2 regions of the Halobacillus sp. ABR2_026 genome follow, and region 2 is predicted to be linked to the other one. Evidence: riboswitches for the same ligand, from Rfam matches in the RefSeq annotation. Region 2 holds a riboswitch; the other holds the start of a gene.

Region 1 (3,387 bases), 650 kb from region 2:
AATGGTTGGATCGTGAAAGGAGATCATCTAAAGGTTTCGACACTTGGAAATAAATTCTCTTTTACCATCCTATCATTGTTAAGTTATGAACGGTATACGAAGCCTTTCTTACCTAAGTACAAATAGTGGAAGTGAACCTTTTCTTTTAAGTTTGCGGTGAGAGGTTAAACGTAAACCAGCAAACACGTGTATAATTTGAAATATAAATAAGTTCATTTGATTTTTCGAGATTACTTCTACTCCGGGCACATTGAACATAAAGGTTTGACCCAAATGACAATGGGAATAATACAAAAAGGACGGGATGAAAATGAATAGATCTATGATGGACAATACATTAATGGAAGCATTGGGAATGGAAGTTGTCGTTGCCGAAGCGGCTAAGGTCCAGATACGAATGCCTGTGGATCACAGAACACATCAGCCTATGGGATTCCTGCATGGAGGTGCCAGTGTCGCCTTAGCAGAAAGCGCAGCCAGCATCGGTGCCTTCTTAAACATAGACCCTGACAAACAACAGGTGTTCGGTGTGGAAATTAATGCCAATCATATTAAAAGTACCCGCGAAGGATATGTAACAGGGACGGCAACCCCCGCACACATCGGTAAAAATACGATGGTTTGGGAGATTGTCATCACCAATGATAAAGGAGATCCTTTGTGTTTATCGCGATGTACGATCGGAGTCGTCCCCAAAAAATGAATGGAATGCTACGTTGAAAGGAGTCGATCGAGGATGTTGAATGAAGAGCAGATCCAAAAATTTAAGAACCGCCTTCTGGAAATGAAAGAAGAAGCGGAAGCGCATATGGAAGAATACAGAGAGGACGAGGCAAAAGAAGCGTATGAGAATGATCGGACCGGTGAAATATCCAGTGTAGCCGATCATCCAGGCGACCAGGGAACCGACCAATTTGAACGGGCAAAAGAACAAACCTTTTACGAGCAGGCCCGGGAAAAACGAATGGAAGTCGAAGATGCATTGCAGCGGATAGAAGAAGGACGTTATGGATTAAGTGAGAAATCGGAAGAGCCCATTCCTGTCGAACGTCTGGAAGCTATGCCAACGGCCCGTTATAAAGTAGACGAAATTGAGAATGAAAAAAACGCATAAAAAAAGCGAGGGGTGACCACCCCTCGCTTTTTTATGCGGCCGTCTGACGGATACTCTTCTGTTCTATCCATCCTTTCATCTTAACGAACAAGAACACAAAGAGCGTCCCGGCAATCGCACCTTTCAGAACATTGAACGGGAGAATCCCCGCCATAATTGTCATCCACTTAACATCTGTACTCATAGTCTCCCATCCCATAAACCAACTGTAAGCAGGGAGTATTAGGAAATAATTGAGGACACTCATGATGACAGCCATAAAAATGGATGCTGAAACCAATCCAAGAACAAGAGATTTCATTGTACGTCCTCTACGATAAATAAGGGCGGCAGGAACAACGAACAGAACACCCGCAAAAAAGTTTGCAACGACCCCGATAGGATCAGAAACCCCTGTAAAAATTGTATATAATCCATTTTTCAACGCTTCCACCACGATGCCTGCCAGCGGCGAAAACATTATGGCCGCAAGAAGAGCAGGAATATCACTGAAATCTACTTTTAAATAAGGGGGTAAAAAGGGAAGCGGAAATTTCAAAAACATCAACACCATTGAAATGGTACCAAGTAAAGCTAGAATTACTAATTTTTGCAGTTTTGATGATTGTCCTGTATCGGATCTCATCATCGATCTCCTCCTTCATCTTTTCATCGATTCACATCCCAGATGAAGGTAAACGGCCTAATAAATAAGGACACAAAAATAACCCTGTAGCATTCGGGCTAAGGGTAGGCGTGTCCATAGGAAATTACAGATAGATTTTCACCTATCTGTTCCGTTCGACATCTTCTCCCATCCAGACTTTAACTGTCGGTCCCGGACTCTCACCAGGTCCACCGCATGTTGGAAACATACGGGTCACGGACTTAAAGAACCACTGTTCTTCTTACCGTCGGTCGGGAATTGCACCCTGCCCCGAAGATGGAATCGATATGATATTGTAAATTTATTTTATACAAAACCTTGGAATATCGCAAGTTTAATGTTTTGAGATTATTTACACCGGTTCTTTTAGAATAGCTCTGTTAAAGTTTAGTGTTGATATTACTGCAAAAAGTAACTTCCAATTTTATGGAAGTTACTTTTTGCAGTTGGCTTATTCAACTAAAGCTCCCGTTTGTGGAAGGCTCAGCTTCGAGATGTTTGTGTGATTCTAGGGGGCTCCGGGAAAAGGTTCGCTTTCCATGGGGCGGGCGGTGAGCCTCCTCAGGCTACGCCTTCCAGGGTCTCACCTGTCCCACACGTCCAATAGGAGTCTCACCGTTTCCCTCCGCCCCCTTTCCCTTATAAGTGTCTCGAAGCCACTTTAAAAAGGGTGAGCTTGAATGGTTGAGGTTCGAACATCTGTATGGATTCGTAAGTTTCCAATTCTTCTCCCCTAGGCGGGCACATCATACGTAGTATCAAGCATTTGCGTATGCTAAACGTTCATGGGGTAGAGATGATATCATTCCCTTCTCTTAACCATACAAGCTGATTTTTCAAGTAGTGGTTTCGAGACACTTATATGGCAAAGGGGCGGAGGGGAATGGCGAGACTCCTATCTTAAGTGTGCAGGCGCCTCGTTCAGCGGCGTATGGACTGGACTGAGCTGGAGGAGATAAAGGAAACACGAAGAACGAAGAGATTCGATGTTGACTTATCGTACAGAAGCGAGGGAAGTCTCACTAGCCGCTAGGCGCAGAAACCGGATATCTACGAGGAAAAAAGTTCAGGGTGAGACCCCGCAGGACGTAGTCCGAGGAGGCTCACCGCGCTCCCGCGGAAAGCGAGTCATTCCCCGCAGCCCTATCCACCACACAGAAGTCTCGAAATCAAGTCTTCAACAATCCTGCCATTTAGCGAAAAGCTCCGTTTCGAAATAATAATCCAACAAGATTCAATGGTAGGATCGTGAAAGGAGATCATTCAAAGGTTTCAACAATTGGAAATAAACTCCTTTTACCATCCTATCATTCATTGTCACTTCCATCCGTTGCTGCAAATATCAACACTGAACTTTAACAGAGCCTTTAGAATAGAAACTGGTGATGGTTGCTAAATTCAGACAACTGTTTGACAACAAAAAAATCCAGCAGGATCGTAGACTGTTGGGGTATATGAGATCTTCCTAATATTCCCCAAGGAATATTAGGAAGATCTGAAGAATCGGTTTGGGAAAATGTATTAATACCTAGTTTTAAATATGTAGAAGATTACTGCCAACCAGGTCACCTTATCAAAGCTTTAATGATTTAAATTAATGACTTATGGTTATATACTATTGTAACTA
Region 2 (3,387 bases):
CGGATGATCTTTTGAACTTCTCGATTCAATGAACCATGGATGCTCGTCACTCGTATGGTTGAGAACAAGATCGATGATCAATTTCATGTCCCGTTTGTGCACTTCTTTGAGCAGCTGGTCGAAATCTTCCATCGTCCCGAACTCTTCGAGAATATCCTGATAATCCGAGATGTCATATCCATTATCGTCTTTAGGAGACTTATACATCGGGCAGATCCAAATGAAATCAATGCCCATTTCTTTCAAGTAATCCAACCGGTTGATCATACCTTGAAGATCACCGATTCCGTCCCCGTTTGAATCCTGAAAACTGCGCGGATAGACCTGGTATCCTACAGCCTCTTTCCACCATACACGTTCCATAGTATCCCCTCATTTCGCTTCGTTTGTAGAACTATACCCTGAATAGATGCAATCGATTGCGCCTTTATGAAAAGGCTCTGTTAAAGTTTAGTGTTGATAGTACTGCAAAAAAGGAACTTCCAATTTCATGGAAGTTTCTCATTTTTATAGTTGGCTTATTCAACGAAAGCTCCCTTTTCTTGAAGACTCAGCTTCGAGATGTTTGTGTGATTCTAGGGGCTCCGGGAAAAGGTGCGCTTTCCATGGGGCGGGCGGTGAGACTCCTCAGGCTACGCCTTCCGGGGTCTCACCTGTCCCACACGTCCCATAGGAGTCTCACCGTTTTCCTCCGCCCCCTTTCCCTTATAAGTGTCTCGAAGCCACTTTAAAAAGGGTGAGCTTGAATGGTTGAGGTTCGAACATCTTTATGGATTCGTAAGTTTCCCATTCTTCTCCCCTAGACGGGCAGATCATACGTAGTATCAAGCATTTGCGTATGCTAAACGTTCATGCGGTAGAGATTATATCATTCCCTTCTCTTACCCATACAGCTGATTTTTTAAGTAGTGGTTTCGAGACACTTATATGGCAAAGGGGCGGAGGGGAATGGCGAGACTCCTGCGGGAAGAGAGTGCTTGGTGAGACCCCGCAGGACGTAGTCCGAGGAGGCTCACCGCGCTCCCGCGGAAAGCGAGCTATTCCCCGTAGCCCCATCCACTCAAAAAACATCTCGAAATCAAGTCTTCAAGAATCCTGCCATTTAGTGAAAGACTCCGTTTCGTAATAATTCAACAAGATTACATGGTTGGGATGAAAAAAGAAAAACTTGATGGCTTTCAAGTCTCGGATAATAAATCGCTTTTATTCAATGACCAGTAGGTTGTGCAAACGTTTTCCTGATGAGGTCTATATTAGCGGATTTCGTGTTTTTTTACAATAGAGATTCTGTAGGTGGGAGGAGAGCTTTGAATTGCACTTCCACTCTATATCCGATATGATTTATATTGTAATAGAAAATTGAATAGCGAAAACCTTCGGGGTCGGGTGAAAATCCCAGCCGGCGGTAATGAGCATATGCTCTGAGCCCGCGACGGAGAATCAGTGTTAGGCACGGTTCTCCCTGATTTGGTGGAATTCCAAAGCCGACAGTTAAAGTCTGGATGGGAGAAGGTTGAAGGAACGTAAAGGTACAAAAGTTCAATACACGTGTACCCTTTTTTGGAGTATGCGATTTACGTCCATAAGACCCTGGAGAAGTATGTCTTCTTCAGGGTCTTTTTTGTTTTCCTTAATGTTGAAAAGGGCGGTGTGAAGAATGAATAGGGATGAAAAATTCATGCGGATGGCCGTGGATATGGCAGGTGCGACAGCTGGACAAACGAGTCCGAACCCTTCCGTTGCTGCTATTGTAGTGAAACATAATCAAGTTGTAGGTGTCGGTGTCCACGTTAAAGCAGGTGAGGCACATGCCGAAGTTCATGCGCTCCGTATGGCTGGTGAAAAGGCAGAGGGGGCAGAAATCTTTGTGACTCTTGAGCCATGCAGCCACCATGGGCAGACCCCCCCATGTGCAGAAGCGGTCATCGCTGCTGGTATTAAACGAGTCGTAATCGCATCCAATGACCCCAACCCAAAAGTTTCCGGTCGAGGAATACGGATGATGAGGGAACAGGGCCTGGAAGTGAAGACAGATGTACTGAAAGACGAAGCCGATGAAATCAACCGAAGCTTTTTTCACTACATTCAACAAAAAGAACCCTATATCCGTTTGAAAACTGCCATGAGCCTGGATGGGAAAATTGCAACGTCTACGGGTGAAAGCCAATGGATCACGGGTCCTGAGGCAAGGAAGGACGGACATCAATATCGTCATTTATCAGACGCGATATTAGTAGGAATCAACACGGTATTGGTAGACAATCCGAAACTTACGACGCGTATTGAGGGGGAAGGAAGCCACCCGATCCGGGTCATCCTCGATACCGATCTCAGAATTCCGCCGTCTTCCCAGCTGCTTCAGGATGATTCTGCGCCTACATGGATTTTTGCAGGAAAGCATGTGAAGGCTGAGCATATGGAGCTTCTCAAACAAAAAGAGCATGTCCACATTATTCCGCTGAGCGGAGAGGAAATTACAATCGAAGAAGTCCTTCAATATTTAGGAGCAAAAAAAGTAACTTCTCTCCTTGTTGAAGGAGGCTCTACCGTTGCGGATGCTTTTGTCCGGGCTGGAAAAGTGGATGAAATCATTACCTATATTGCTCCGAAACTAATTGGCGGCAAAGAAGCCTTAACACCTGTGGGAGGGAAAGGGATTGAGCATTTAAAAAATGTAAGATCCTTTGATATCGTTTCTTCTGAAAAATTGGGGGACGATATGAAAATCGTATCCGTTAAAAAAGGAGAATTTTAATGTTTACCGGGATTGTTGAAGAAATAGGAATGTTAAAGTCAGTGAAAAATAAGACAGAAGCACTCGAAGTGAACATTACAGCGGAAAAAGTCTTAACAGATGTTCAACTCGGTGACAGCATTTCCGTCAATGGTGTCTGTCTGACTGTAACGAATTATACCGACCGCACCGTCTCGTTTGATGTAATGCCGGAAACCTACAGGGCTACTAACATTCATGAGTTGAAGCAGGGCGACCCTGTGAATTTAGAGCGTGCTATGGCTGCAGGCGGCCGTTTTGGCGGGCATTTAGTTTCCGGCCACATCGATGGGACAGGTAAAATCGTATCCAAAAAGCCGGAATCCAATGCCGTATACTATGAAATAGAATTACCAGGAGATTTAATCGAATACTTCGTATACAAAGGGTCTATTGCTGTGGATGGTACCTCATTGACCGTGTTCGGGGTAAGCGATACCGGTGTGACGATTTCCCTGATTCCTCATACGATGGAGCACACGGTGCTCGGAGCGAAAGGACCTGGGGAGAGCGTCAATATTGAGTGCGACATGATCGGAAAGTATGTGGCTCATTTTCTGAGCGGACAAAATAAAGAGAAGCCGGAGTCAGGCCTGAGCAGGCAGTTCCTGTCA

Evidence for each region. A riboswitch is a leader RNA that binds a small molecule or an ion and turns the genes downstream of it on or off. The one in region 2 is predicted to bind FMN.
Region 1: linked by a shared signal. The riboswitch ahead of ACXADE_RS14900 (ECF transporter S component) and the one ahead of ribD (bifunctional diaminohydroxyphosphoribosylaminopyrimidine deaminase/5-amino-6-(5-phosphoribosylamino)uracil reductase RibD) in region 2 are both predicted to bind FMN.

Annotation. Positions count from the first base shown of each region.
Region 1 covers NZ_JBSWTM010000001.1:2,876,951-2,880,337, forward strand. The annotation lists gene ACXADE_RS14890 (hotdog fold thioesterase) at 311-703, shown strand; gene ACXADE_RS14895 (TraR/DksA C4-type zinc finger protein) at 737-1,114, shown strand; gene ACXADE_RS14900 (ECF transporter S component) at 1,146-1,739, opposite strand; FMN riboswitch at 1,896-2,042, opposite strand.
Region 2 covers NZ_JBSWTM010000001.1:3,524,147-3,527,533, reverse strand. The annotation lists gene ACXADE_RS17990 (glycoside hydrolase family 13 protein) at 1-363, opposite strand, end outside; FMN riboswitch at 1,369-1,518, shown strand; gene ribD (bifunctional diaminohydroxyphosphoribosylaminopyrimidine deaminase/5-amino-6-(5-phosphoribosylamino)uracil reductase RibD) at 1,658-2,755, shown strand; gene ribE (riboflavin synthase) at 2,755-3,387, shown strand, end outside.